3 regions of the Colwellia sp. M166 genome follow, and region 2 is predicted to be linked to each of the others. Evidence: predicted binding sites of a transcription regulator. Region 2 holds the regulator's gene; each other region holds the start of a gene.
The links. The regulator NrdR, encoded in region 2, represses ribonucleotide reductase genes. The targets are predictions, from matches to a motif close to AAACACNANATNTNGTGTTT.

Region 1 (10,759 bases), 1.2 Mb from region 2:
AGTTCAAGGCAATAATACCGTTTGCACGTTGATTTTTATAAGCGGTTAACGCTGTTTTCTTCACAGTACCAGAGGCTGTTGCCATAATAATGAATTTATCTTCTTCATATTCACGTACAGGTAAAATTGCCGTAATACGTTCACCTTCTTCAAGCGGTAAAATATTAACAATTGGACGACCACGCGCAGTACGACTGGCTAATGGTAATTGGAATACTTTCAACCAATAAAGTTTACCGCGGTCTGAGAAACATAAAATGGTATCGTGGGTATTAGCAATAAGTAAACGCTCAATGAAATCTTCTTCTTTCATCTTAGTTGCGGCTTTACCTTTACCACCACGTCGTTGTGCTTGGTAATCACTTAATATCTGATACTTAACATAACCTTCATGTGAAAGTGTTACTACGACATCTTCTTCAGTGATCAAATCTTCCATTGATAAATCATGTGAAGCATTAGTAATTTCAGTACGACGCTCATCACCAAATTCATCACGAATCGCTTCAAGCTCTTCACGAATCACTTCCATTAAACGTGCAGGTGTCGCTAAAATATGAAGTAATTCAGCAATAACTTCTAATAATGCTTTGTATTCACTTAAGATTTTTTCGTGTTCTAGACCCGTTAACTTATGTAAACGTAAATCTAGAATAGCTTGTGCTTGTGGTGGTGTTAAGAAATATTGTCCATCACGAATACCAAACTCTTCTTCTACCCATTCAGGGCGAGCAGCATCGTCACCAGCAGCAGCTAGCATGTCAGACACAAGACCTAAGTCCCAGCCTCTTGCTAGTAATTGCTCTTTTGCTTCACTTGGCGTTGGTGAGTTCTTAATTAACGCAATAATTGGGTCAATATTAGAAAGTGCAATCGACAAACCTTCAAGTAAATGTGCGCGTTCACGTGCTTTACGTAATTCAAAGATGGTTCTGCGTGTTACAACTTCACGGCGATGCAATATAAAGGCATCAAGCATTTCACGTAAGCTGAATAATTTAGGTTGGCCGTTAGTTAATGCCACCATATTCAAACCAAACGAAACTTGCATTTGCGTCAGCTTATACAAGTTATTTAAAATAACCTCGCCTACTTCGCCACGTTTCACTTCAATTACCATACGCATGCCGTCTTTATCAGACTCATCACGTAAGGCAGAAATGCCTTCTAAGCGTTTTTCTTTTACCAAGTCAGCCATTTTTTCAATCAAACGGGCTTTGTTAACTTGATAAGGCAATTCGAACACAACAATGGTTTCTTTACCCGATTTTTCATCGACTTCAATTCTAGCGCGCGCACGAATTTTAATTTTACCACGACCGGTAAGATAAGCTTCTTGTATACCTGCACGACCACTGATAATACCAGCCGTTGGGAAATCAGGTCCTGGAATTAACTCTAAAAGCTCTTCAAAGCTTATATCGCCATTCTCTATTACCGCTAAACAGCCATTAATAACCTCTGTTAAGTTATGTGGCGGAATGTTTGTCGCCATACCAACGGCAATACCAGAAGTACCATTAACCAATAGGTTAGGAATACGTGTTGGCATAACTGCTGGTATCATTTCCGTACCGTCGTAGTTAGGCACGTAATCAACAGTTTCTTTATCTAAGTCGGCTAAAATTGAATGAGCGATTTTCGACATTCTAATTTCGGTATAACGCATTGCTGCTGCTGAATCACCATCAACAGAACCAAAGTTACCTTGACCATCAACCAGCATATAGCGTAATGAGAAATCTTGGGCCATACGTACAATGGTATCGTACACAGCCGTATCACCATGCGGGTGATACTTACCGATAACATCACCAACAACACGTGCTGACTTTTTATACGGCTTGTTAAAGTCGTTACCTAAAACATTCATCGCAAAAAGAACGCGACGATGCACTGGTTTTAATCCATCACGCACATCTGGTAGTGCACGACCTACGATAACGCTCATTGCGTAATCTAAATAGGAGCTTTTTAGCTCATCCTCAATATTGACAGGAGCAATATTATTCGCCAAATCGGTCATAAATTGATGGTATCCCTTAACGTAAATCTAATTCAGAAAATTTCGAAATTATTATTTTTAATTAACACGGCATACTAGCATAAATATTTCTCATGCCCTACCGCTTTATTTTGCTTAATTCTGCCGTTAAAACACTAAAGTTTCAAGTAAATGCTAGATATTCGCTATATTGCCAATACCAATCTGATTTCAAAGATTTTTTTCATCAATTATTAGCTTAAAAATGACTTTTATTCTCGCCATTGTTCGCATTTTAGGCACATATCATGCTCAAGCGTATATTTTATCGTCATTGCCCCTTTAACACCGACATTAATATACTGATGGGAAGGGTATTCATCTACTTAACTTGAATTTGGGATAAGCATTATTTTATAAAAATTAATTACAATTCAAAACAGTGAGTTAAATTTATACTTTGATCATTCTTCTTAGTTCGCGCGTCAATTGTAAGTGAATTAAGTGTAAAAATTAGGAGAAACAGCTGCTAGAGAAGCATTTATTATCCCGAACTCAGGTTACTTATAAATATACAATGGATAAAAACAATATCATTTTAACTTTATTTAAGCTGAATCAATTTTCACGCTAGGCTTGCCGTAATTATTGGTTTAGAATCGCCAATATCGACAAGACAAATAATAGTAGTAGCCATGTCCAAGCCTTTAAATGTTAATCAAGATGAAATAGCTAAATTTGAACAAGTTGCCAGCCAATGGTGGGAACTTGATGGTGACTTTAAACCGCTACATCAAATTAACCCTTTACGTCGTCAATTCATTTGCCAACATGTTGGTGACATCTTCGATAAAAAAATTATCGATGTTGGCTGTGGTGGCGGTATTTTAGCCGAAAGCTTAGCGCAATTGGGGGCACAGGTTACTGGCATTGATATGGGGCAAGAGCCTTTAAACGTCGCTAAACTGCATGCTTTAGAAGCGGGTGTTAAGGTTGACTATGTTAAAATTACTGCCGAAGAACAAGCTCAACAGCAGCCAGAGCACTACGATGTCGTCACTTGTATGGAAATGCTTGAGCATGTGCCAGACCCTGCTTCAATCGTTAATGCTTGTGCAGACATGGTAAAACCTGGCGGCTACGTGTTCTTCTCGACCTTAAATAAGTCGTTAAAAGCTTATCTGTTAGCGATAGTTGCTGCCGAAAAAGTATTTAAACTTGTGCCAAATGGCACCCACGATCACAACAGCTTTATTCGCCCTTCAACCCTCATTTCATGGGCTGAGTCATTTGAGCTAAAATGTATTGATGCCGCGGGAATTCATTACAATCCAATCACTGAGAATCATAAGCTAACATCTTCACTTGATGTTAACTACATACTTTGTTGTCAACGCGTTTAATCACGATAGTAAACTATTTATGCGCCGACGTTCATTCTTCAACATTGGTGTTATTTTTCCCCATTTAAATAATAATAAAATAGAGTGATGTTATGTCAACCAATGAAAATTCAGCAAACTCAATAGCTGCGGTACTTTTTGATTTAGACGGAACCTTGCTAGATACTGCTGATGACTTAGGTGCGGCGCTAAATCACGTCCTTAACACCTATAAAAAACCGAACGTAGCGGCCAAAGATTATCGTCCCATCGCCTCAGACGGCGCGCTAGGGTTATTAAACTTAGGGTTTGGCGACGACATTGCACAATATAACTATGAAAGCTTACGCCAACAGTTTCTAGATCACTACGAGCAAAATATTGCAGAACATACTTGTCTTTATCCTGGTGTCGCTGAATTATTGCAACAATTAGAAGACAACAATATTCCTTGGGGCATCATTACTAATAAGCCTGAAGGCTTAACCAAAACACTAATGCCATATTACCCTGAGTTTGCAAACTGCGCCGTGATGGTCGGTGGCGACACCTTAGTAAAACGCAAACCAGATCCTGAGCCAATCTTACATGCCTGTCAGCAAATCAATGTCAACAATCAACAGTGTTTCTACGTTGGTGATGCCCTGCGTGATATTCAGGCCGGTAATAGCGCGCTAATGAAAACCTTTGTCGCTAATTGGGGCTATATTCTGGCTGATGAGGACTGTCAAACTTGGCAAGCCGATCACATTATCGAATCGCCAACCGATTTACTCGCCTTTATAAAGTAGTCTTTAACAGCTAGCACGCCTATCCCATTACCCGTCGTGCTAATTTACCTAGCGTATACCCCCGATTATTAACCTTTCAATAGCTTAATAAGCTGATGATATTAGATTGGACTTTAGCAATAAAAATCCATATTCACCCAAATAACGCCATCTGTTAAAAATTTACGGTTTGTCATTAAAAACATCATCAACTTAGTGTATTTATTCTATTTAGGATCTTAATTTGATCTTTAAGCGTTGATAAAATAATCAGTCGTCAATTAAAGCGTTCAAGATTTAAACTAAAAACATAAACCATTGAATAGTATGTAAATATATTTTTATATATCCTTTTGACATATAAACCATAAAAATTAAATAAAAATAATTTAATGTTAAAAAAAAATCTAAAATAAGCATTGCGTTTTAGAAAAATCAAAATTAAAAAGCCTTACTAAGTTAGTTGTTACTAACATAACTTTTACTCTAAAAAAATCAACCAAAAAACGAAAATTTATATCGCTTGCATTGTCATGCAAACCTCACTATCTTGTGATTAGTTTTTTTAAAACCCCAAGATATAGTGCATTTTTCATTCACTGATGTTTGAATGATATACGATTTATCTCGTAATAATGTCTGCTTGAGGCAATTATCATAATTCACCCCCATTGTCGGGTGATTAAAACAATAAATAGATTTACAGGTCATTCATGAATAACAAACTTTTTGTTACAAAACGCAATGGTTCAAAAGAACCCATCGACTTAGAAAAAATTCATAAGGTTATTGCCTGGGCTGCTGAAGGGCTAGACAATGTTTCTGTGTCTCAGGTTGAGCTTAAGTCTCATATTCAGTTTTACGATGGTATTAAAACCGCAGACATTCATGAAACCATCATTAAGTCAGCCGCAGACTTAATTTCTGAAGAAACGCCTGATTACCAATATTTATCAGCTCGACTTGCGATTTTTCATCTCCGCAAAAAAGCTTACGGCCAATTTGAACCACCTAAGCTTTATCCTCATGTTCAAGCTTTAGTTACTGCCGGTAAATACGATCAGCATTTACTGAGCGATTATAGCGCTGAAGAGTTCGAGCAATTAGAGAGTTTTATTGAGCACAGCCGTGATTTAGACTTCAGCTACGCTGCGGTTAAGCAACTTGAAGGTAAATATCTGGTTCAAAACCGTGTTACCGGTGAAATCTATGAAAGTGCCCAGTTTCTTTATATTTTAGTAGCCGCGTGTTTATTTGCGAAATACCCTAAAGAAACTCGCTTAGACTATGTAAAAGGTTTTTATAACGCTATTTCAACCTTTAAGTTGTCATTGCCAACGCCTATCATGGCAGGTGTACGTACGCCGACACGTCAATTCTCTTCATGTGTATTAATTGAGTGTGGCGATAGCTTAGACTCTATCAATGCAACATCTAGCTCTATTGTGAAATATGTTTCTCAACGTGCAGGTATTGGCATCAATGCCGGTCGTATTCGTGCATTAGGCAGTACTATACGTAACGGTGAAGCATTTCATACCGGTTGTATTCCGTTTTACAAGCTATTCCAAACAGCAGTGAAAAGTTGTTCTCAAGGTGGAGTTCGTGGCGGCGCAGCTACCCTATTCTATCCACTATGGCACTTGGAAGTTGAAAGCTTATTAGTACTTAAAAATAACCGTGGTGTTGAAGAAAACCGCGTTCGGCATTTAGATTACGGTGTACAATTTAACAAAGTGATGTATCAACGTTTGATCAAAGGTCAATCTATCACCTTGTTTAGCCCAAGCGATGTGCCTGGTTTGTACGATGCATTCTTTGAAGATCAAGACAAGTTTGAAGCACTGTATGTTAAATACGAAGCTGACGATTCAATTCGTAAGAAGCGTATTAAAGCCATTGAATTATTTACCTTGTTTGCTCAAGAACGTGCAAGCACTGGTCGTATTTATTTACAAAACGTCGATCACTGTAATACCCATTCACCGTTTGATCCTACTGTTGCGCCAATCCGTCAAAGTAATTTATGTTTAGAAATTGCGTTACCGACGAAGCCAATGGAAGATGTTAATGATCCTAATGGTGAAATTGCCCTATGTACGTTATCAGCATTTAACTTAGGTGCTATTGATAGCCTTGACGAATTAGACAGCTTAGCTGATTTAGCGGTACGTGCTTTAGATAACTTGTTAGATTATCAAGACTACCCAGTACCTGCTGCACATACCGCAACGATGGGCCGTCGTACCTTAGGTATCGGTGTTATTAACTACGCTTATTATTTAGCGAAAAATGGCGTTTATTATTCAAACGGTAGTGCGAACAACTTAACTCACCGTACCTTTGAAGCGATTCAATACTATTTGCTAAAAGCGTCAAACCAATTAGCTATTGAACAAGGTGCTTGCCCTAAGTTTAATGAAACTCGCTTATCTCAAGGTATATTACCTATCGATACTTATAAAAAAGAAATCGATAACATTACCGGTGAGCCATTACACTTAGACTGGGAAGCGCTACGTGCCAGTATTAAAGAGCACGGCGTGAGAAACTCAACGGTTTCAGCACTAATGCCATCAGAAACATCTTCACAGATTTCTAATGCTACTAATGGTATCGAGCCACCTCGTGGTTTGATCAGCATTAAAGCCAGTAAAGACGGGGTATTAAAGCAAGTAGTACCTGAATATCAACGTTTAAAAGATAACTACGAATTACTGTGGAATATTCCAAGTAATGAAGGCTACTTACAACTCGTGGGTATTATGCAAAAATTTGTTGACCAAACTATTTCAGCTAATACTAATTATGATCCTGCTCGTTTCGAAGGTGGAAAAGTGCCGATCAAACAAGTGTTAAAAGATATTTTAACGGCATATAAGTTAGGCGTTAAAACCATGTACTACCACAACACGCGTGATGGTGCAGCTGACAGTCAAATCGAAGTTGAAGACGATGATTGTGCAGGCGGCGCTTGTAAAATCTAGTGCACAACGAAGAGGGAAACACCAAGTTTTCCTCTTTTTTTGCCTGCTGATTTAAATAGTGATAACCCGTATAAAACTAGATTAATACCCATTAAGTGACGAAATATCACCATGACTCGGTGCTATTTCAAGGAGAAATAAATGTCGTACACTACGTTTAACCAAACACCTAACAATGCCTTGTTAGAGCCAATGTTTTTGGGAAACAGTGTTAATGTTGCACGATACGATCAACAACGTTTTATGGCGTTTGAAAAGTTGATTGAAAAGCAATTATCGTTCTTTTGGCGCCCTGAAGAAATTGATGTCTCAAAAGATCGCGCTGATTGGCAGAGCTTAACAGACTCTGAAAAACACATTTTTATTTCTAATTTAAAATATCAAACGCTACTTGATTCAATGGCAGCACGTTCGGTGAATGCGGTTTTATTGCCACTTGTTTCACTTCCTGAAGTAGAAACTTGGGTCGAAACGTGGGCATTTAGTGAGACTATTCATTCGCGTTCATATACGCACATTTTACGTAATCTATTTTCAGATCCGAGTGAAGTATTTGACGATATCATGGTAAATCCAGCGATATTAAAACGCGCATCAAGCATCGCTAAGTACTTCGATTCTGTCATTATCACCACACAGTTGTTGCAATCACAAGGTCCTGGCAGCTACGAAGTTGACGGTAACACCATTGCAGTTAGCGAACGTAAACTTAAAGAGCGCTTATTTTTAGCGATATGTTCGGTAAATGCTTTAGAAGCTATTCGCTTTTATGTCAGTTTTGCCTGTTCATTCGCTTTCGCTGAACGTGAATTACTTGAAGGTAATGCAAAAATAATCAAGCTTATTGCCCGTGATGAAGCATTGCATTTAACCGGTACCCAGCACATTCTTAACAACTGGATGTCAGGTAAAGACGACCCTGAAATGCAAGAAATTGCCACAGAATTACGTCAGCAAGGCAAACAAATTTTCATGGATGTGGTTGAGCAAGAAAAAGAATGGGCTGACTACTTATTTAAAGACGGTTCTATGATTGGCCTTAATGCGGCCATTTTAAAACAATACATTGAGTACATCAGTAATCAACGTATGGCGGCAATAGGCTTTGAAGCACCGTTTGATATCAAAAGTAACCCACTACCTTGGATGAACTCATACCTTGTCAGTGACAACGTACAAGTTGCCCCACAAGAAACTGAGATCTCTAGCTACTTAGTCGGTCAAGTAGACTCATCGGTTTCGAGTGACGACTTTGAAGACTTCGATTTTTAATTCCTATGTCGTTTAGTATTACGATCGAGGAACGCAAAATTGCGTTCCTCGATGAAGACAAAAATATCCTCAATAGCTTAGAACGAGAAAACGTCGAATCACACTTTCATTGTCGAGATGGTTTTTGTGGTGCTTGTCGTTGTACATTGAAAAAAGGCACGGTGGAATATAATGAGTACCCGCTGGCATTTATTGGTGCTGGAGAAATTCTGACTTGCTGTGCATACCCTACTTCCGATATTGTTATTGAAATAGATTAATTCACTCAACAATGAAGATTCCCCGCAATTTAAATCACTTACCAATTCAATATTAATCTTATAAAACAAATTCTTGATGATTTATCACCCCTGATTTTGGCAATCCCCCTAATAGGGCTTTTGCGCAAAACCCCTAATATAAAATTGTTCAATTAATCTATCAACAGAAAAATTTTAACTTAAAAGCCAAAATATTCGATAAAAAATGCCGTTCATTTGACATGAACGGCATTGAATAAATAAGCATTCTTATAGCTTAGGTTTAGAATAAAAGACTGACTTTAGTATAGAGGTAGCGACCACGAGGGTTATGTACACCCGAGGCATAACCGTACAAATCACCATCACCATCACCGATAGCAAACGGTGGCTCTTCATCAAATAAGTTATTTACACCTAATGACACTTTAGTAAATTCAGTAACATGGTAAGAAGTTTGTAAATCTACCAAGACTTGTGAATCAATCATCCGAGATGTGTTGCTATCAAAATCTAAATTACCATCGAAATCGATGTCGGGTGTATCTTCAAACTCGCCAACATAACTAATATTTATATTGGTATTAAATTGACCAATCTCCCAGTTTGTTGAGAAAATCCAACGATGTTCAGGATAACCATATTCACCAGTGTAGTCACGACCGTCTTTTTCAAACTTATCTTGATAGGCCCACTCTAAATTGAATTTTAGTAAACCTAAATCATCAAGTGAGTGATTGTAATTCGTTGAAATATCAATACCTGACACTTCTTGTGATGATAAGTTTTTAAAGGTGCTGTGTACTTTCTGTATTGTGCCTAAACTTGCACCACCGGTAGCAGGCAAGCGAACACATATGGTACTGTTTTGGTTGCCACATTCTGCAGCATAAATAGGACCAAACTCTTCTTCATCAATTTTGTTGTCTTGAGTAATGCTCCAAATATCAACACTTATGCCAAAATCAGCCTCAGGAGCCCAGATAAAACCGACATTCCACGACTCAGATTCTTCCGCTTGTAAGTCTGGGTTACCTGAAAATTCAATATTATAATCTAATGCTTGGCAATCTAATCCCGTTTGCTCACAACGCTCGGTATCAACAAAAAATTGACTCTTCTGTGATGGACCTAGGCCTATTTGAGCTAATGAAGGCGCTCTAAACCCTTGTGCCCAGGAAGCACGTACGGTTATCTCATCACTTGGAGCCCAACGAAACGCTACTTTAGGATTGGTTGTCGTACCAAAATCACTATAATCATCATAGCGTCCTGCTAGTTGCAACTCTAAGCTATCAGAAAGAGGAATAGAGAATTCTACATAGGCGGCATATTGGTCACGATCAGCCGATGCCGACACTGATTCAGTGCCAAAAATTAAACCGCGTTGAAACTGATCATCCGGAATATCATTGACATCTTCTTCACGATATTCAATCCCGGCAGCCATCATAACGACACCATCGCCAAAATTAAAAGCCTCACCAGTAATATTGGCATCAAATGATGTCATGTGCGACTCACCACGGCGTACTAAGCTTGTTGTTATTCTGTCGATAACCTCAGGATCATTAAAGGTGCCACCAAACGGGTTATAGTTACCGGCATTAATTTCTTGCTGTAAAAAGTCAGTTCGAACCCAACCTTGCGTGCGATCGCCTGTTTGCATGGATCTACTGCGGCCTTTCTGTACTGCAGTTTCCCAACTCCAATCGTTAATTTCACCTCTTAAACCAGCAACCAAACGTAAGGTGTCTGACTCTATATCCCATTGACGTGCCCCCGCATCTACGGTTCGGTATCGACCAATGGCAATATCTTCACCGAAAGGGTTATCTGGATGACTGCCTGGAACAGTTAAGCCAGCATCTTCATCAAGTGGTGTTGGGGCACCCGCTGCCACAGAGCTATTATGCTGAATAGCCATTTCTAAAAAGCTTGTTATACCGTTGTCAAAACGATATTCAAATTGTGAAATAGCGCCAATACGCTCTGAAGCTGGGGCAATATAGCCATATGAGCCGTAATCAAATAAGCAACTACCACTAGCCGTTGCTTTATCAGCGGGACAATCTGGATCGATTGTTTTAACCTCATCAACATAGAAGTAACCTGGAAAGCCACG
Region 2 (10,759 bases):
TATGGCTTACTACGTGCTGATGAAGGTTACGCCACTATTGACGGTATTAAAGTCACTGAAGAACCGATTAAAGCGAGAAAATTATTAGGTATTTTTCCTGATAAATTTGGCTTATACGAGCGGTTAACCGCTTATGAACAAATTGATTATTTTGCCAGTATTCATGGTATGAAAGGCGCCAATAAACATGCAGCTATTGAGCAAATTCTCAATGATCTTGAGATGACTGAGTTAGCGCATCGTAAAACAGTAGGTTTTTCTCAGGGGCAGCGCATGAAAGTGACACTAGCCCAAGCGTTGGTACATCAACCAAAAAACTTTGTTTTGGATGAACCAACACGTGGTTTAGACGTGATGAGCACACGAATTTTGCGTAATCATTTAGCTAAATTCAAAGCAAAAGGCCACTGCATTTTATTTTCCTCACATGTTATGCAAGAAGTGGCAGCACTTTGTGATCGCGTGATTATTGTCTCTAATGGCAAGTTAGCTGCGCAAGGAACACCACAAGAATTATGTGATCTAGCCGGAGAGAAGTTATTGGAAGAAGCCTTCGTTAAATTGATCGGCTCAGATGAAGGAGTAGCGGCATGATGCAATTACAAGCCTTAATGGTAAAAGAGTTTAAAGAAGCCTTTCGTGATCGACGTGCGTTAATGGTGGCAATGAGCATGGCGTTATTAATGCCAGTGATGATCATGGTGATGTTAAAAGTAGCCATTAAAGAGGCGGTTGATAACCCTGCGGTATATGTGAAATATACCGGTGAGCAACATGCCCCCAAGCTTATCAAAGCGTTGCAAGATGAAAATATTCTCTCTTTTGCTGATGTACCTGAAGATGAAGAACGTAACTGGAATGAGCGCAATATTGCGCTCTCCATTCCTGATACTTTTGTTGCTGATATGGCGGCAGGTAAACCGATAGAGCTAACCTTACGAGCCGATTATAACGAGAAGTCGTTATCGTCACCTATTCGTCGCATTAAAGACATTATTAGAGAGCACTCACTCACCATTGGCTATAAGCGCTTATTGGTGCGTGGGGTTGATATCAAGTTGCTGCAACCGATCAAACTGCTTGAACAAGATACCTCTTTACCAAGTAGTAATGCGGTAATGATCTCATTAATTTTAGGTGTTTATCTCATGATGGCAGCATTTATGTCGGGTTTACCGGTTGCTATTGACTCTAGTGCCGGTGAGCGTGAACGTAATGTGCTGGAAATGTTACTGTGCCAGCCGGTAAGTACCTTAAAAATAGTGCTTGCTAAACTCAGTTGTGCCAGCTCTATTGCGATTATCTCTATTATTTTAATGTTGGTGTTAACTTCGGTTGCGATGAACTTTGTTGATCTGACAAAAATAGGTGCCACTTTCAGTATTGATGCCAGTACTTTTGCGATTTTATTATTGCTGTTAGTGCCTATTTGCTTCCTTGCTGCTTCATTACAGCTTCTGTTTGCCTTTCAGGCGAAGAGTTTTAAAGAGGCGCAATCAACGGTAACTATGTTGATTATGGCACCAAGCTTTATTCCTTTTGCACTGATGATGATGGATGATAAACCTGCTTGGGTTGAATGGTTGCCGATTTCCGGCCAATCATTATTAATGGAAGATGTTTTTAAAGGTTTACCTATCGATTGGAGTGCCTTGTTATTTACCAGTGTTGCTACCATCGTCTTAACAGTGGCGTTAGTGTTAATTTTGGCAAAACGTTTAACCTCTGAAAAAGTAGTGATGTCGTTAAGTTAGCAATAGTGAATGAATGCTAGGATTGAATAAAATGAATAACTCAGTAGAATTGAGCGACTCAAAAAAGACTGTTTTTAAAACAGCTCAACATCAACTGGGTTATTCATTGAGCAATCAAAAACTATTTATCAAATGGGTTTCTGAACATGAGAAACTGTTACGTCATATTATTAATGGCTTTGAAGCTAAACCTGCGATTCAAGAAGAGCTATTTCAAGAAATAGCATTAAATATTTGGCAAGCATTACCAAGCTTTAGAGCTGATGCTGCGGTTAAAACTTTCATTGCACGTATCGCCCATAACGTATTAGCAACACATGTTGCTAAGGCGGTAAAAACAGTGAAAACAGAGTCAGAGCAAGAATTATCGCCTCTTCAAGATGAACAGCAATGCCAGCAACCTAACCCTTATCAGTCATTAGATCAACAACAAAGGCAACAGCGACTTGCTCAAGCTATTCGTCGTTTAACACTTGAACAGCAACAAGTGATCACTTTGGCACTAGAAGGCATGAGTTATCAAGAAATAGCTGATGTGTTAGCGATTACAGTAAATTTAGTCGGCGTAAGGTTACAACGAGCAAAAACTGCGTTAATGCAGTTATTGGAGGCCGTATGAGCGAAGAGAATGATAAAATTAAGATGGCAACTGAAAGTGAGCAAATACAAGACAAACTTGAGTCTACAACACTGATTATGCGAAAAAAAGACAGCCGCCCTGAATCAAATAAAGTGCTTGATGATACCTGGGCTGAATTAACACAAGATTGGCAAGCACAACCAACAGCTAAAACGGATATTGCCACTTTGGTCAAGCGCACCCGTCGTAGAACTTATGGTGCGAAACTTTGTTTTGTCTTAAATATCCTCGCCACTTTAGCAATCTTTATTGCCTTTTTTTATGGTATTTATCAGGGTGAATGGGGCGAGCCAGTTAATATTTATCTCGGCTTTGGTAGCTTATTGTCAGTTGCTTTTGTTTATTTTGAAATGAAAGTTCGTGTAGCGGCGTGGTCACAGTTATGTGACAGTCCTGAAAAGGCAATTGATAATGCTATTAGCAGTTGTGAATCGTCAATGAAATATATGAGGATTACCCAAATTTCGTTATTACCTTTTCTGCCGCTAGTTAATTGGTTTATTTATACGCTAGCTCAAACCAGTACTAAAGCCGTTTTACCGGCTTACCTTATTGCAAATGGCTTGATGTTTGTTGTCTATATTGTTGTCGATTATTTATACCGAAAACGTAAGAAAGAGCATCAGCAACTTGTGAAAGTTAAATTAGCATAAAGAACGGTTAATTTAAAATAAGTAGCATTTAATTTTGATATTCAGCTATATGTCGTTTTAAATTTGTTGTTTTTGCTTTTTTTAGAACGTATATTGGTTTTAATTGTTGATTTAAGCTGATAATAAAACTTATTTCACTCACTTTTACGACTATTTGATTGCAAAATGAACTAAAAGAGCGGGGTTTTACCGTGTACAAGCTTTACAAGTTCAGGCAAAATATGCCGCAATTAATTTTGCATTAACGCCAACCAAAGTCTTGCTATTGGCAGACTACTTGAGGATATAACATGTTTACACGTGATATGAATATTGCTGATTTTGATCCAGAACTTTATCAAGCAATGAGTAATGAAGTTGTTCGCCAAGAAGAACACATTGAACTTATTGCTTCTGAAAACTACTGTAGCCCACGTGTACTTGAAGCTCAAGGCTCACAACTAACCAATAAATATGCTGAGGGCTACCCTGGCAAACGTTATTACGGTGGTTGTGAATATGTTGATGTTGCTGAGCAACTAGCGATTGACCGTGCAAAAGAATTATTTGGTGCAACTTACGCTAACGTACAACCACACGCAGGCTCACAAGCAAACGCAGCCGTTTTCCAAGCGTTAGTATCGCCTGGCGGCAAAGTGCTCGGTATGAGCTTGGCTCACGGTGGTCACTTAACACATGGTTCGCATGTCAACTTTTCTGGTAAGTCATATGAAGCGATTCAATATGGTTTACACCCTGAAACGGGCGATATTGATTATGTTGAATTAGAACGTTTAGCATTAGAGCATAAACCAGAAATGATCATTGGTGGTTTTTCTGCATTCTCTGGCATAGTTGACTGGGCTCGTATGCGTGAAATCGCCGATAAAGTTGATGCCTACTTCTTCGTTGATATGGCGCACGTTGCCGGTTTAGTTGCTGCAGGTTTATACCCAAATCCAGTGCCACACGCACACGTAGTATCGACAACAACTCATAAAACATTAGCAGGCCCACGTGGTGGTTTAATTGTTTCTGGTTGTGACGACGCAGCAATTTACAAAAAATTAGACAGTGCGGTATTTCCTGGTGGCCAAGGTGGCCCATTAATGCACATTATCGCGGCGAAAGCGGTAGCATTTAAAGAAGCGTTAGCACCGGAATTTAAAGTTTACCAACAAAACGTGTTAGATAATGCCAAAGCTATGGTGGCAGTGTTACAAGAGCGTGGTTATAAAGTTGTGTCAAATGGCACTGAAAACCATTTATTACTACTTGATCTAATTGATAAAGACATTACCGGTAAAGATGCTGATGCAGCATTAGGTCGTGCTCATATCACCGTTAATAAAAACTCTGTACCAAATGACCCACGTTCACCGTTTGTAACGTCTGGCTTACGTTTAGGTACCCCAGCGATTACGCGTCGTGGCTTTGGTGTTGAAGAAACTCAAATGATCACGGGTTGGATTTGTGATATTTTAGACGATATTAACAATGACGCTGTGATTGCTAAAGTGCAAGCAGGTGTAAGTGAACTTTGTGCACGTTTTCCTGTTTATAAGTAATTCGTTATAACAAAGTGAATAAATCACGACTTCTTTACTAAACGTAAGGCAAGTCATAAAAAATGGCCACAGTAGTGGCCATTTTTTATTTAACGGTTTAATACCAATTTTACTAAGTTTCTGAGTGGGAACAAACTTAATAAACTTGGTATAAATTCGCTTTAATGGCAAGATTTTTAGCTTAATGAATGATTTTCAATTAAAATAGCGAGATTAAATTCTCACGACTGTGGAACTAATCCATGTATTGCCCTTTTTGTTCAGCCACCGATACTAAAGTTATCGACTCTCGTTTAGTTTCTGATGGTCATCAAGTCCGCCGTCGTCGCGAATGTTTAGCGTGCCATGAAAGGTATACTACCTTTGAAAGTGCTGAGTTAGTGATGCCGCGCATTATAAAACGTGATGGTTCTCGTGAACCTTTCAACGAAGATAAAATGCGCAGTGGCTTATTACGAGCCTTAGAAAAAAGACCGGTTAGCACCGAAGAAATGGAATTGTCGATTAATAAACTTAAATCGCAACTACGAGCTACTGGTGAGCGGGAAGTATCGAGTGAAATGTTGGGAACTATTATTATGAAGCAACTAAAAAGCTTAGATAAAGTTGCTTATATTCGTTTTGCTTCAGTTTATCGTTCGTTTGAAGATATCAAAGAATTTGGTGAAGAAATTGCCCGTTTAGGCGATGATGACTAACGAGTTAAACATAATTAGGCTTAACCTCGAGTGCAATAATGAGTGATTTTTCTTTAGCAGATTATAAGTTTATGCAAGGTGCCATTAATTTGGCAAAGCGTGGCCACTTTACCACTTCGCCTAACCCACGGGTTGGTTGCGTGATCGTGCTCAATGATGAAATTGTCGGCGAAGGTTATCATCAAAAAGCTGGGCAGGGGCATGCTGAAGTTCATGCGTTAAAACAAGCGGGCAACAAGGCGAAGGGCGCTACTGCCTATGTTACATTAGAGCCTTGTAGTCATTATGGTTTAACACCACCGTGTGCAGAAGCGTTAATTAAAGCGCAAGTAGGCCATGTTATTGCCGCTATGGTGGATCCTAATCCGAAAGTATCGGGCCGCGGCCTTGAACTTTTAAATGCTGCAGGTATAACGACACAATTTGGGCTACTTGAGCAAGATGCCCGGGCTTTAAATCCGGGCTTTATTCAATTAATGACCACTAAACTGCCTTATGTTCGCGTTAAGCTTGCCGCAAGCCTTGATGGTAAAACCGCAATGGCCAGCGGTGAAAGTCAATGGATAACCTCGAGTGAAGCGCGCACTGATGTGCAACGCCTAAGAGCGCAAAGTTGTGCGGTTGTTTGTGGCGCCGATTCGGTCATTTTTGATGCTGCCAAGATGACTGTACGTTGGCATGACTTAGGTGAGTTAAAAAATAGCTATGCACAAGCCGATGTTAGACAACCTGTGCGTATTATTATTGATGGCAAAAACCGCTTAACACCTGATCTCGCTATCTTCCAAAGCGAGAGTAAAATATTATTAATTCGACATACTATTGAAAATGACCTAACTTGGCCTCATTTCGTAGAACAAGTGCCTATGGTTAAGGCGAAAAATAGTGATCATATTGATCTTCGTGCATTATTGGCTTATTTAGCTAAACAAGGTTTGAACGATATTTTAATTGAGTCAGGTGCTCAGTTAGCTGGCGCATTTATTAGCGAAAATTTAGTTGACGAATTAGTACTTTACCAAGCGCCTAAACTTATGGGCGCTGACGGAAAAAGCTTAGTTAATATGCCCGACGTTAAGCAGTTATCAGCAGCGAAAAATCTTGATGTTACCGATATTCGCATGATAGGCAAAGATATTAGATTAACGGCAAAATTTAGTCGTTAATATCGATAGGCTGACAAGAGTATTCTTTTCAGTATAAACAGATAAATAAGTGACGAGATAAACAATGTTTACAGGGATCATAGAAGCCGTAGGGCGTTTGAGAGCAATTAATACCTCCGGTGGTGGCGCACGCGTTACTATTGATACTGCAACATTAGACTTGTCAGATGTTAAATTAGGCGACTCAATTGCCACTAATGGCATTTGCTTAACGGTTGTTGCGATAGACAGTGCTAGCTTTAGCGCTGATGTTTCGAGTGAAACATTAGCACGCACAGCTTTAGCTTATTATCAAATAGGTGATAGCGTTAATCTTGAAAAAGCCATGCTACCAACCACGCGTTTTGGCGGCCATATGGTTTCAGGGCATGTTGATTCGGTGAGTGAAATTACCAGCATTGAGCATCAAGGTAATAGTATTGATTACTGGCTGACTATGCCAACAGAACTAGCCGCCTATATTGCCGAAAAAGGTTCAATTACTATTGATGGTACAAGCTTAACCGTTAACAGCTTAACAGCAGATAAGTTTCGTTTAACGATTGTGCCACATACCACACAACAAACTATTATCAATCAATATCAAGTGGGCACTAAAGTTAACCTAGAAGTTGATTTAATCGCCCGATACATTGAAAGATTACTTACCAAGCAAACAGCTGACAAGCCAGAAGCTTCAGGTGTTACACACGCGTTATTAGCGCGCAGTGGTTTTATTAAATAAAGAGGTTGTCATGAATTTAAACACGCCACAAGAGATTATCGACGATATAGCTCAAGGTAAAATGGTCATCCTAATGGATGACGAAGATCGCGAAAATGAAGGTGACTTCATTATGGCAGCAGAAAAAGTTACGCCAGAAGCGATTAACTTTATGGCAACTCATGGCCGTGGCCTTATTTGTATGCCAATGTCAGCAGAACGCTGTGAATTGTTAAAATTACCTTTGATGGTTGATAAAAATGACGCACAATTTACCACTAACTTTACGGTTTCTATTGAAGCTGCTGAAGGTGTTACCACAGGTATTTCTGCTGCTGATCGAGCGACAACCGTATTAGCGGCAGTCGGCAAGGATGCTGATCATAACTCGATCGTACAACCAGGCCATATTTTCCCGCTGATTGCTAAAGATGGTGGTGTTTTAAATCGTGCTGGCCATACTGAAGCAAGTGTTGATTTAGCACGTTTAGCTGGTCTTGAAGCGGCCGCTGTTATTGTTGAAATACTCAATGAAGACGGCACCATGGCGCGTCGTCCTGATCTTGAAGTTATTGCTGAAAAACACGGCGTTAAAATGGGCACTATTGCCGATTTAATTGAATACCGTAATGCTAACGAAACCACCATTGAACGTGTTTCTCAATGTAAGCTACCAACCGCGTTTGGTGATTTTGATCTTACGGTATTTAAAGACACTATTGACGGCCAAGCACATTTTGCCTTAACGAAAGGTGAAATTAATCCAGAAGAGCCCACTTTAGTGCGTGTACACTTAGAAAACACCTTTAGAGATTTATTATTTAGTCAACGCGAAAGTGTCGCTAAATGGCCAATGGCTGATGCGTTAGAAAAAATTGCCAAAGAAGGCGGTGTGTTAGTCCTATTAGGCAAACATGAGTCACCTATGGAGCTTATTGCGCAAGTACAAAAATATGCAAAATTAGACGCCGGTGGAGCTGTTAAAGAAGTTAAACGTCATGTTGGCTCTCGCAACGTTGGTGTTGGCTCACAAATTTTAGCTAATCTAGGAGTCAGTAAAATGCGTTTATTAAGCTCACAGACTAAATATCATTCACTTTCAGGCTTTGGTCTAGAAGTGGTTGAGTATATTGCTGATTAAAAACGGTTTTGTTAAGCGAAATCAACGTACTTGTTATTCAATTGAGTGCGTTGTAATTACTTATCACTAGAATAACTTTTAGCAGCTCAATAAAAAAGCTATTTGATTAAATTCAAATAGCTTTTTTATTATCTTTGAATATGTTTTAAAGGTTTAATTTAAAGCGGTAAACTGCTTTATCTTCTCAAGTATACCTTCACTATCCAAACCAAGCTCTTGGTGAATTTCAGCCTGTGTGCCGTGCTTAATAAAACTATCAGGTAGTCCTATATTGAGGATCTTTTTCGCTATACCTTGGCTTAAAATAAACTCATTAACACCCGAGCCTGCACCACCGGCAATGGCATTATCTTCAACGGTGACGATACAGTCGTGGTTAGCACATAATGTTTTGATGATATCTTGGTCTAACGGTTTAACGAAACGCATATCAACTAACGTGGCATTAATATCTTCTGCGGCTATTTTCGCTTGGCTCAGTGTTGTACCAAAGTTAAGTATCGCCACTTTAGTGGTTGTAGTGCTGTCATCTATTGCACGTATGGTATTAGCTTTACCAAGCTCAATAGTTTCATTGAGTGTAGGTAATTCAGCACCATTGCCACAGCCGCGTGGGTAACGTACAGCAGCTGGGGTAGTTAATTGATAGCCCGTGTTGAGCATTAATTGGCATTCACGCTCATCAGATGGCGCCATAATCGTTAAGTTAGGTATGCAACGCATAAAGCTTAAATCAAATGAACCTTGATGTGTAGGGCCATCAGCACCAACAATACCGGCGCGATCAATAGCAAACAAAACCGGTAAGTTTTGAATAGCAACATCATGAATAAATTGGTCATAGCCACGCTGTAAAAAGCTTGAGTAAATAGCGACAACAGGCTTGCGTCCACCAATAGCTAAACCGGCAGCAAAGGTTACCGCATGTTGTTCGGCAATAGCGACATCAAAATATTGTTCTGGAAAGCGCTGGCTAAATTGCACCATACCAGAGCCTTCTCGCATGGCTGGAGTGATCGCGGCTAGTTTACTGTCTTGCTCGGCTGTTTTGCAGAGCCAATCGCCGAATATGGCTGAATAGCTTGGCAAGCTTGGTGCACTTTTAGGTAATGTTGTTTCTGTGTGATCAAACTTAGGTACAGCATGATACTTGATTGGATCTTGCTCAGCCTGTTGATAACCTTTACCTTTTTTAGTGGCAATATGTAATAACTGAGGGCCTTTTAGGTTGCGCATATTGGAAATAGTATTTACTAAACCGTTAACATCATGACCATCAATAGGGCCAATATAATTAAAGCCCAATTCTTCGAAGAAAGTACTTGGCACTACCATGCCTTTTAAGTGCTCTTCAGCGCGACTAGCAAGTTCTTTAATAGGAGGAATGTTTTTAAGTATCCGCTTACTACCTTCACGAATGCCGGTATATATGCTGCCTGAAAGTAGTTTTGCTAAATGATTATTTAAAGCGCCAACATTTTCTGAAATCGACATTTCATTATCATTTAATATGACGAGCATATCTTTATTGATATCACCGGCATGATTTAATGCTTCAAATGCCATACCCGCAGTCATAGCACCATCACCAATAACGGCAACCACTTTACGGTTTTTCGCTTCTTGCTCTGCAGCAACCGCCAAACCTAAAGCAGCAGAAATTGAAGTGCTTGAATGTCCGACACTCAGCACGTCATATTCGCTTTCTTCGCGCCATGGGAAAGGGTGTAAACCATCTTTTTGACGAATAGTGTGCAGTTGATCGCGACGACCAGTCAATATTTTATGTGGATAGGCTTGATGGCCTACATCCCAAATTAAGTGATCAAATGGTGTGTTATAAACATAATGTAAGGCAACCGTTAGCTCAATAGTGCCTAGCCCTGAAGCAAAGTGGCCACTACTTTTACTGACTGAGTTTAAGAGGTAACGCCTTAATTCTTCACTGGCTTGCGTTAATTTATTTTTATTTATTTTTCGCAAATCTTCAGGCCTGTCAATATTGGCCAGTAAAGGATATTCAGTTAGGTTTATAGTCATATTATTCAATTAAATTTTTTATATTAATGTTTGCGACTAACAATGAAAGTCGCAAAATCGGACAAGCTCTGGGTATTGTAAGGCAAAGTGCTTAAAGCTTGAAGCGCTTGTTGATATAAGTTTTCTGCTTTCTCTTGTGCGCCAGATAAACCCAACAGTGCAGGGTAGGTACTTTTGTTAGCAGCAAGGTCAGAGCCTGTTGGTTTGCCTAACTCTTCTTCCGTTGATGTGATATCGATAATATCATCTCGCACTTGGTAAGCTAAACCAATTAATTTAGCATATTGTACTAATTGTTTTTTATCATTTTCTGTCGCTTGTTGACTGCATTCAGCAGCCATCATAACCGATGCCTCAAGTAAAGCGCCGGTTTTTAAAGAATGTAAGTGCTCTAATTCTGCAAGTGTAATGCTTTTA
Region 3 (10,759 bases), 1.8 Mb from region 2:
AGCTACAATAATAGCGGTGAGATAAAGTGCAGCATTGTAATTGCCAAATTGCTCGATAAGTGCGACACAATATAACGGTGCAACGACTTGTCCAACGCCATAAGCAGCGGTGATCACGCCCATAATAAATACCGGATTTTTCCCAGCTAATTGACCGGCAAAATTCATAAACAAAGCCACTAAACCAATGAAGGTTGCGCCGTATAACATACCGCTAATTAGATTAAGTATGATGTTGTTGGAGAAGATAGGAATTAAAATACCAACCACTTGTAGTGCCATAGCTAACATCATCATATCAATACTGTTGTAGCGATGGGCTAAACGCATCCAAATAATACAAGAGGGAATACCTGCCAAACCCACAGCCAACCAAGCATAGCCACCATAGCCTGCTAAACCCGGTAATGAATTAACAATATCAGGTAAAAATGTTGCCTGTACTACCATACCAACACCTTCGGTAAAGTAGGCGAGGGCAAGAATAATAACCAGCGGGCTAAATAATGATTTATCAAATTTATGCTTAATCACTTGATCGGCATTTTGCTTATCAAAAGTTAAAATATAGGCTGAATAACAAGCGAACACTGTTCCTGCAATTGCTAGAGCTAACCAAGCATGTTGCCAGTGATCACTGAAATTAAAAACCGCACGCATAATGACATCAGAAACTAATATTGAGAAACCAAGGCCGCTAAAGTGAATGCCCATGGCTTTAGTTTTGTTGGTATTTTGCAGTTTTGACATCACGATGGCTGAGCCAACCACGAGTGCCATAGCTGCGCCAAAACCTGCCAATAAGCGCGCAATTAACCAAATAACTTGGCTTTGGGTAATCGCTAATAATAGCGAGGTGATAATACAGAGCACTAAACCAAATCTAAAAAACTTAACTTTGGCATGAATATCTTTAATGAAAATAGAAAAAATAGAACCCGATAAATAACCAACATAGTTGACTGATGCCAGCATGCCGGCAAAAGCAATACTGAGATGATTTTCTAGCATGGCTGGCAGTAATGATGTAAAAGCAAAGCGCGCCACACCAACACCTACCACTAAAGCTAAAATGCCAGCTAATAAAATAGCAGCGTTGTTATTTCGATCAAACAAGCGTGTGAATCCTTATATTTTTCAGGTGTTGAAAAATGCTTATGCGCGTTGGTGGAAAAGAAATCGCCAAGACTCTAATGTAAAGGACAGTGTTAACTCAAAGCAACTTATTATTGGTTATAACTCATATAAATTAAATTGTTGAAATAGTTTATTGTTATTCAATTTAAAACATATGCTAGATCTTTCCTCTTAGAGTGCAACGGTTTTTTAAATCTAATTTATTTACAATTCCCCTTGAAAAAAATTTAATGAGCCTCAAATAAGGTAACAAGCAAATAAAGCGATTTAGCTCTTATTGAACATAATCAAATGATAGGTTTAGTTAGCAAGTCGTTTACCAAATTGAAAAAAACATTAGAGGATTGTTTTAAATGACAACAGAAAATAACGCTGTAAAACATCAGTTTGCATCAGATAATGCAAAAATACTTAAACTAATGATCCACTCTCTTTATTCGAATAAAGAAATATTTTTACGTGAGTTAGTTTCTAATGCAGCTGATGCGTCAGACAAACTACGTTTTAAAGCATTATCAAATGCCGACCTTTATGAAGGTGACGGCGAACTTCGTGTACGTGTTAGCTCAGATAAAGAAGCCAACACCATGACTATTTCTGATAACGGTATTGGTATGACTCATGACCAAATCGTTGAGCATTTAGGTACCATTGCAAAATCAGGTACGGCTGAATTTTTCTCACAATTATCAGGCGACCAAGCGGCAGACTCACAACTAATTGGTCAATTTGGTGTTGGCTTTTACTCAGCATTTATTGTTGCAGATAAAGTGACGGTACGTTCACGTGCTGCCGGCGTTGATAAATCTGAAGGTGTTGAATGGACATCGGAAGGTGAAGGTGAATTTACTACAGCTAAGATTGAAAAATCAGGTCGTGGTACTGATATTATTTTACATCTTAAAGAAGATGAAACTGAGTTTGCTGATGATTGGCGTTTAAAGTCAATTGTGACTAAATACTCAGATCATATTTCTGTTTCTGTTGAAATGTTAACGCCAGAAGTACCAGCGGTTGCTGCTGTTGAAGAAGTAAAAGACGATGAAGGCAATATAACAACGCCAGCTGTTGAAGCTCGTGACGCGGTACCTGCAAAATGGGAACCGGTAAATAAAGCAACAGCACTTTGGACGCGTGAAAAAGCAGAGGTAAGTGACGACGAATACAAAGAGTTCTATAAACATGTATCTCATGACTTTGCTGACCCTATGCTTTGGGAACACAACAAGGTAGAAGGTAAAACTGAATATACCTCATTATTGTACATTCCATCAAAAGCACCATTTGATATGTACAATCGTGAAAAACAACACGGCTTAAAGTTGTACGTACAACGTGTATTTATTATGGATGATGCTGAGCAGTTTATGCCAGCTTACTTACGCTTTGTTAAAGGTTTATTAGATTCAAATGATTTGCCATTAAACGTATCGCGTGAAATTTTACAAGACAGTAAGATCACCCAAGCTATCCGTAAAGGTTGTAGCAAACGTGTATTGAAAATGCTTGAAAAGCTAGGCAAAAAAGACGCTGATCAATATCAACTGTTTTGGAATGAGTTTGGCCAAGTGCTAAAAGAAGGTCCAGCAGAAGATATGGCTAACAAAGACGCCATTGCGGGCTTGTTACGTTTTGCTTCAACTCATGCCGATACCAGCGTACAAAGTGCTTCTTTAGCACAGTACGTTGAACGCATGAAAGAAGGCCAAGACAAAATATACTATGTGGTTGCCGATAGCTTCGAAGCAGCTAAAAATAGCCCGCATTTAGAAGTATTCCGCAAAAAAGGCATTGAAGTGTTATTAATGTCGGATCGTATTGATGAATGGTTAGTTAGCCATTTAACTGAATTTGACGGCAAGCAATTACAATCAGTAACGCGCGGCGGTTTAGATTTAGGTGATATGGATGACGCTGAAACGAAAGAAGCACAAGAAAAACTTGAGCAAGAATTTGATCCTGTTGTTACGCGCATCAAAGCGGCACTTGCAGGTAAAGCCAAAGATGTAAAAATTTCACAACGTTTAACTGACTCACCAGCGTGTATCGTTGCAGATGAACATGACATGAGCAGCCAAATGATGAAATTGATGCAGTCAGTTGGCCAAGAAGTGCCAGATGCTTTACCAATTTTTGAAATCAACGCTGAACATGAATTGATCAAGCACGTTGCAGATGAACAAGATGACGAGCAATTCAAACAATGGACTGAAGTATTGTTTGAACAAGCAATGTTAGCAGAGCGTGGTAGCTTGAAAGACCCAGCGAGTTTTGTTGCACGTTTGAACAAATTGATGCTGAGTTTAACTAAATAATGATTTAGCTCATATTGACCTTAGACTTTAGTCAAAAAAAGGAGCTTTTTAGCTCCTTTTTTGATTTTTTGCACGGCTTGCTACTTGTTTGAAACCCTTTGAATATGTATAGTGTTTGCACTTTCGCAAAACCAATTCATTAATTAAATAGGGTTATACTAAATGCGCATTATTTTATTAGGTGCACCAGGTGCCGGTAAGGGTACTCAAGCACAATTCTTAATGGCTAAATTTGGCATTCCACAAATCTCTACCGGTGATATGCTTCGCGCTGCAATTAAAGCAGGAACTGAACTTGGCAAAAAAGCCAAAGCAGTGATGGACGCAGGTCAACTCGTTTCTGATGAATTAATTATTGGTTTGGTTAAAGAGCGTATAGCGCAGGATGACTGTAAAGCCGGCTTTTTACTGGATGGTTTCCCACGTACTATTCCACAAGCTGACGCCATGAAAGAAAACGGCGTTGCTGTTGATTATGTTATTGAGTTTGATGTACCTGATGAAGTGATTGTAGAGCGTATGGCTGGCCGTCGGGTTCATGCTGGCTCAGGTCGTGTTTATCACATAGTTTACAATCCGCCAAAAGTGGCAGGTAAAGATGATGAAACTGGTGATGAATTATTAGTTCGCCCAGATGATGAAGAAGCAACAGTGCGCAAGCGTTTAGGTATTTATCACGAGCAAACAAAACCATTAGTTGCCTACTATCAAGCAGAAGCTAAAGCTGATGCTTGCGCTTATATCACTATTGATGGCACACAAGCAGTAGAAAAAGTTAACGCATTATTAGATGAGAAGTTAGCTTAATTTTTCTGTTTAGTTGCAATTTAAAAATAAAAAGCTCGCATTAGCGTAATGCCGATCAGTTAAGCGAATTTTATTAAAAATTTTAGGGAACATTTGACCGATCCTGTACACATGCGAAAATCCGATAAGCCTTAGCCATCGGATTTTTTTATGCAACTTTCAGAAGCGCTTGCTCGCACCTCAATTAATCGTCTTACCGAATTTTCATGTCTTGCTGATGTATTAGAGCCTGACATCATTCAATCGTGTCTTGATTCAAATGGCGTTGCTACACTCAGAAAACGTAAGTTACTGATGGACGCAATGGTTTGGGCGGTTATTGGTATGGCGTTATTTAGAACAGGTTCCGTTCGCCAATTAATTAACAAGCTCGATATTGTTCTCCCTAAAGAGGTTGATTATGTCGCGCGAAGTGCCATAACTCAGGCATGTAAAAACTCGGTAGCGATGTTGTTCGTGATGTTTTTCATCAAACTTCCGCAACGTGGAATGAGCGAGCAGAGCACCCGCATTGGTGTGGTTTGACGCTTTATAGTGTCGACGGTGTTGTTTGACGAACACCTGAAACGAAAGAGAATAGCGCGAGTTTTACTCGTATAGCCAACAAAGCAAGTGAGGCAGGATACCCGCAAGTTCGCATGGTCTGCATGATGGAGTTAAGCCGCCACCTTATCGTCGACAGCGCATTTGATAGTGTTACGGAAAGTGAAATGAACTTAGCCGCTAGAATGATAGAGCGTATGCCAAACGACAGTTTAACGCTATTCGATAAAGGTTCTTATTCACTTGGATTATTACATGATTGGCAACAACGAGGGACAAACACTCATTGGTTGCCGCCACTCAAAAAGCGAACACAATATGAGGTAATACAAAGCTTTGGGAAACAAGATAAATTGATACTTTTATATACAACGCCACAATCGAGAAAAAAACGCCCAGCGTTACCCGAGAGCATTGAGGCAAGATTATTGACGCGTAAAATCAAAGGTAAAGCGGTTCAAATCCTCACTTCAATGACTGACCCGATGGCTTATCCAAGTACAGATATCGTTGACTTATATGCACATCGTTGGGAGATTGAAATAGGCTACAGAGAAATCAAGCATAGATGCTTGAAAGTCGGTTTACGCTACGAAGTAACTTGCCAGAGCTATTATTCAGGAGTTGTGGGGGCATATTGCTTGGATATTATCTGATCCGGTACAAAATGATATTGATAGCTCAATCACTAAAAAGTATCTATCCGAACCAATTAAGCTTCAGGGATGCTTCTTCTCACATAATTCATAAGCTCACGATGATACCAATCTATGCACCAGGAAATGTACCAAAAATAATCTTAGATATAGAGAAAATGTGAGTTAATTTAAACTAGAAATGAAATGAAATGAAATGAAACGAGAACGAAGTTATCCACGCACACTCAAAGTATGCAAAAACAGGTACCCCGTGGCTAAAAGAAAAATGCCGCTCACCTTAAGTGATCGGCATTATGCATTAGCGATCTTTTTTATGCAACCAATTGAGTTCAGACGATCTACGCACGCTTTTTATGATAATGACGTAAAGCATGCTCTTTTTGCCGGCCTTGGCTAAATGCAGTAATACGCTTTAAATAGCCGATAATACGTGTGCCGTGGTCAATATTTTCACTGCCACAAGCGTCACAATACATTAAGGTGCGTTTATCTATTTTCTCACAATCATTACAAATAGTAATTTTGACGTTAACGCAAAAGTAATTACAACCAGTTGCTGCAGCAACGTTGAAAAGCTTTAGGTAAGCTTCGATTGATAATGACTCATCGAGATTTAAATGCAGTGCTGAGCCGCCATCTAAGTATTGCGTGATTTCTTTGCCATGTAGAACAAATTTATCTAAATGATTTGTATCGTTATCTTCTACTAAATAAAAATATGAATTATAGCAGTCACGATTGACTTGATAGCCGTCGTTACGATCCCATTTCGCATTTTTTACCCCTAAGTTTTCTGCCGGCACAAACTCAGTATTGAACATATAGCCAAAATGCTTTTTAGCGGCTTGGTTCGCGTTATAAATCACTTGTAGTTTGCTGCTGACAAAGTCTTTGTAGGCTTGGTTATTATTAGCCGGAATATTACAAAACTCTGCTGCTTCAGCCATGCCATTAATACCAATGGTTAGAAATTGCTTATCAAGTGAGATAAAACCAGCATCGTAAACCGATAAAGCGCCCTTGGCTTGGTAGTCTTGCATTAACTTGCGATAGGCAACTTGGTATTTTTGAATTTTTTCAATTTCGCTTTGTAAATCACGACCGTCTTGTACCAGACGGTTCATGTTCAAGGTGATAACATTAATTGACCCTGTTGCCACGCCACCTGCGCCTAAGGTATAAGAAAAAGTATTATCTGAAATTTCATTACGCAAACGACAGCATGAGGCAAGTGAGTCAGGACTATCAGATAAATAGATGAAAAATGAATTTCCTTGTGCTTTTTGCTCGGCCAATTGTCGAGCAAAAATATCATCTTTACAGCGGCCATTTTCGGTTAGCATCGCGGCGGTAACGACAGGAAAGGTTAACACAGCTTTTTCACGTTCTTTATTTAACCAGCTAAGAAAAAACTGCTGCAATTGTTCAACGGTTTGCCAGTTTGGTTTGGAAAAGTCAGGAAAAACAAAGTTTTCAAACATAGCGGCAAAGTAATGTTGATCAAACAAGGAAATATTCCAAAATACACTTTGGTAGCCACGTGCTGCCGCGGGTTGGTTGATAGCATAAACCACATGTTGTAAATGGTTTTCAATGGCTTTTTTATGGCTAGTTAAATAGTTATCACCATATTCAAGACGAGCAAAATAATCAAAATAAGTGATAAATTCAACGGTGGCAACAGCACCGGCAAATTGCGCAGAAATAGCAAAAATCAAATTAACAAAAGAACCGCAGAAAGACTCTAAATGCTGTGGTGCTTTTGACTCGCCGCCCAACTTAGTTAAGCCATCAAGTAAAAATGGGTACATACTGATAGACGTGCAATAAGGCTTTAAACTGGTTTCATCGTGCACATAAATTTCATGTGCTTCAATTTGCCGTAAGTACTCAAGTGCTAACTCGTCGCCAAATGCTTCACGAATTTTGTCTTGTACCAGTGCTCGGTTTATTTGTACAAAGCAGTCTTTTAATAATTCTGCTTCTAATGTAGCAATATTTTTTTGCCCAACATTGGCATTAGCATCCATTTTTGAACCGTCAGCAGCATTTTGCGCGAGGAAATAATTATGGATAAAATCTTTTTTATGGTTAATTTGCCTGTCACTAAGCTGCAACATTGTTAACTCCTTTTAATAAATTACTGTGATGATTTTTTATAAATAAGTGATTGAGCTTTTCACCGGTTTTTATATCGCGAAAAACTTGATTGCTTGTAATACTTTCCAAACCACCAAGCGCTGATTGCCATGGACCTGTTTTTAAGAAATTAAGATGCTCAGATATACTGATGTCGATGTGCTTTTGCCCAGAGTAAAGGCAAGTTTTTAAGCCCAAATTTCTAGCGATAAGTAATTTTTCAATTAATGCTTTGGCTTGCCATTCACCACCAAAAAAAATCACGCAACTGATCAAGTTCTGGTATTTAGTTAACCAATTAATAAAGCTTTTATTTGATAAATGGCTGCCATAGTCCGCATTCCATAACTCAGTACTATGACAGCCGGTGCAAGCTACTTTGCAGCCACTAACGCTAAAACAAAGGCTAATTTCATTTGGTACTTCCTGGAAAACAATCGAAGGAGGTAAACAATTAAATTTCATATTAAAACCTATATATGCTTATTTTGTTTCTGTTGAGCACAATATATAGTGTTTTTGTGTTTTTTACTGTTGATCAGGATCAAAAGTTTGTTAAAGTAATACTATATGTAGGGTTTTATTTTTATTATTTTACTAGATATGGTGTTTTATTCGACTGCTAGTGGGGGAGATCTTTGTTATCCTTGGAGGTTATTCTGGGCCTCGATTAACGGCTGATCTGATGGTAAAACTGGCCGTTTAAAATGACACTGACCTATATAACCTCATTCTTTACTTAAATGGCGCTATTAATTGCTTATCTTACTCGGTATGATTCCGGCCAATAATGGTTTAATAATAAAAATAGTATAAGGAAAGGAAATGGCAACACTATCGTTAACAGGCTTCTACGCGAGTTTACTCGGTATTTTATATATTGGCTTAGCCATTAACATTATTCGTTTACGCAGGAAGTTTAAAGTTGGCATTGGCTCTGGTGATAATAAATTTTTAGCTAAGGCTATTCGTATTCATGGCAACTTTGCCGAATATATCCCTTTAGCGTTAATTTTATTGGCAGTTTATGAATTAAATGGCGCATCTGTGATCATGCAACATGCCTTAGGGGCAACTTTAGTTGTTGGCCGTGCTTTACACGCCATTGGTTTAACGAAAAGTATCGGTATCTCAATTCAACGACAAGTGGGTATGTTGTCGACATTTTTGGTGATTTTAATTTTAGCGGTTGAAAACATTCGTAGCTTTGTTACGGCTTAACGTTTAATAACTTTATAATAATGAACAGTGGCTAGGTTATACAATTATATAACCTAGCCATGATCTGCTTGATGGAATAGCGGTATATTAGCGCTTTTGTAACATGCTGATATGTGGAATTCCATCTTCTAAATAGCTTTCGCTTACTCTGCTAAAACCATGCTGATTATAGTATTTTTCTAAATGCTCTTGTGCGGAAATTTTGACCGTATCTTGCGGAAAGTAGCGCAAGCATTTAGCTAGGGCTATTTGCATTAATTGGTGACCAAGGCCCTTACCACGAGCACTTTGCGCAATCACCACACGACCAATACTGATGTTATCGGGATAGGTTAATCCTTTGGGTAATATGCGCAAATATGCCGTCATAATTCCCTTTTGATAACAAAATAAATGTTGAGTTTCGGGATGTCGGTCGTGATCATCTAAGTCGGGGTAAAAACAGCTTTGCTCTACCACAAAGATATCAATGCGTAATTTTAGTAAATCATAAAGTTCATTGGTAGTGAGTTGTGAAAAGTTTTTGTTTTCCCAGATTATGTCATTTTCTATCAAAGGTTTATTCCGTTATATTGCTGATTTTTATCAGTTATGGTTGATGTACTGCCAGTAGTAAAATTATCTACTATGAATCACAAATGAAAATTCACTATATGCGAATGAAGTATTTTACTCATTTTAGCGGTGCTATTACAGCTAAGAGAATAAAGCAGTATCAAATGTTTTGATTAATCAGTCGTTGTTCAAAATCAGCTATCGATAATGGTCTGGCTAATAAATAACCTTGTCCTAAGAGGCAACCTGCATTTGTTAGAAGCTCTCTTTGTTGCTCAGTTTCTATACCTTCGGCAATGACCTTTATATTAAGCTTATTTGCCATCACAATAATGGCCTCACAAAGGGCAACATCTTTATTATCGACAGACATATTCTGCACAAAACTTTTATCAATTTTTAAATAATCAATAGAGAAGTTTTTCAAGTAAGAGAATGAGCAATAACCGGTGCCAAAGTCATCAATAGACACTGTCAGCCCTTGTCGACGAATATTATCGAGTGCGCTAACCACCTCTGCTTGATTCTCCATCAGCAAATTTTCTGTTATTTCAATCGATATTGCTTCAGGTGGGATATTTCGTTCGATAAGTGATCCAGCCCAAGCAATGATTTGCTGACCTTTATTTCGGTACTGCACAGGAGATGTGTTGATGCTGATCATTAAGTTATGGCAGTGACTGTTTCTCCACTGCTGCACCTGTTGTGATACTTCTTTAAATACCCATTCACTAATTTCAACAATAAGCCCAGTTTCTTCTGCAACAGGGATAAAATCTAACGGTGAAATTAAACCTTTCTTGGGATGTTGCCAACGGATCAGTGCTTCCGCTTTAGATATTTGATTATTTGTTAAGTTAACTATCGGTTGATAAACCATGTAAAATTGCTGTTCTGTAATAGCAACCCGCAGATCTTGAATGATTTCCATGCGTTTGAGAAAATTTTTGCGCATATTTTCGGTAAAGTAATGAATGCTGTTTCGCCCACGGGCTTTAGCACCATACATGGCTTGGTCTGCATTTCTTAATAGCGCGTCTATGCTCATGGCATCGTTTGGATAAAGTGCAATACCTATACTGGCGGTGCAATAAACGCTTTTTTGTTCAATAATATAAGGTTGCGCAAGTGTATTTAATAATTTTTGTCCAATGTTATCAACGTCAGTGTCTGTACTTGTACCGACAAGTACGATGATAAACTCATCACCACCTAGCCGGGCAACAATATCATTTTTTCGAAGACATTTTTTGATGCGCTTTGCACTGTCAATAAGTAAAATATCACCAGCACTATGCCCCAAAGAATCGTTTACATCTTTAAAGTTGTCTAGATCTAACATAATAATAGCAAGTTGCTTTTTTTCGCGTTGAGCATTATCGA

Region 1: the regulator NrdR is predicted to act here: its motif matches at 4,706-4,725, upstream of nrdA (class 1a ribonucleoside-diphosphate reductase subunit alpha).
Region 3: the regulator NrdR is predicted to act here: its motif matches at 8,100-8,119, upstream of nrdG (anaerobic ribonucleoside-triphosphate reductase activating protein).

The regions. Positions count from the first base shown of each region.
Region 1 covers NZ_CP040755.1:720,719-731,477, forward strand. The annotation lists gene gyrA (DNA topoisomerase (ATP-hydrolyzing) subunit A) at 1-2,026, opposite strand, end outside; gene ubiG (bifunctional 2-polyprenyl-6-hydroxyphenol methylase/3-demethylubiquinol 3-O-methyltransferase UbiG) at 2,680-3,387, shown strand; gene FGD67_RS03315 (HAD family hydrolase) at 3,480-4,157, shown strand; gene nrdA (class 1a ribonucleoside-diphosphate reductase subunit alpha) at 4,850-7,123, shown strand; gene nrdB (class Ia ribonucleoside-diphosphate reductase subunit beta) at 7,265-8,395, shown strand; gene yfaE (class I ribonucleotide reductase maintenance protein YfaE) at 8,401-8,655, shown strand; partial or broken gene FGD67_RS03335 (TonB-dependent receptor plug domain-containing protein) at 8,918-10,759, opposite strand, start outside.
Region 2 covers NZ_CP040755.1:1,877,950-1,888,708, reverse strand. The annotation lists gene FGD67_RS08560 (ATP-binding cassette domain-containing protein) at 1-594, shown strand, start outside; gene FGD67_RS08555 (ABC transporter permease) at 591-1,754, shown strand; gene FGD67_RS08550 (RNA polymerase sigma factor) at 1,786-2,373, shown strand; gene FGD67_RS08545 (hypothetical protein) at 2,370-3,047, shown strand; gene glyA (serine hydroxymethyltransferase) at 3,338-4,594, shown strand; gene nrdR (transcriptional regulator NrdR) at 4,837-5,292, shown strand; gene ribD (bifunctional diaminohydroxyphosphoribosylaminopyrimidine deaminase/5-amino-6-(5-phosphoribosylamino)uracil reductase RibD) at 5,331-6,458, shown strand; gene FGD67_RS08525 (riboflavin synthase) at 6,523-7,182, shown strand; gene ribBA (bifunctional 3,4-dihydroxy-2-butanone-4-phosphate synthase/GTP cyclohydrolase II) at 7,193-8,302, shown strand; gene dxs (1-deoxy-D-xylulose-5-phosphate synthase) at 8,456-10,342, opposite strand; gene ispA ((2E,6E)-farnesyl diphosphate synthase) at 10,366-10,759, opposite strand, start outside.
Region 3 covers NZ_CP040755.1:38,060-48,818, forward strand. The annotation lists gene FGD67_RS00255 (YbfB/YjiJ family MFS transporter) at 1-1,116, opposite strand, end outside; gene htpG (molecular chaperone HtpG) at 1,491-3,452, shown strand; gene adk (adenylate kinase) at 3,615-4,259, shown strand; partial or broken gene FGD67_RS00270 (IS4 family transposase) at 4,410-5,726, shown strand; gene nrdD (anaerobic ribonucleoside-triphosphate reductase) at 5,800-7,581, opposite strand; gene nrdG (anaerobic ribonucleoside-triphosphate reductase activating protein) at 7,568-8,065, opposite strand; gene FGD67_RS00285 (MAPEG family protein) at 8,426-8,821, shown strand; gene FGD67_RS00290 (GNAT family N-acetyltransferase) at 8,909-9,361, opposite strand; gene FGD67_RS00295 (bifunctional diguanylate cyclase/phosphodiesterase) at 9,537-10,759, opposite strand, start outside.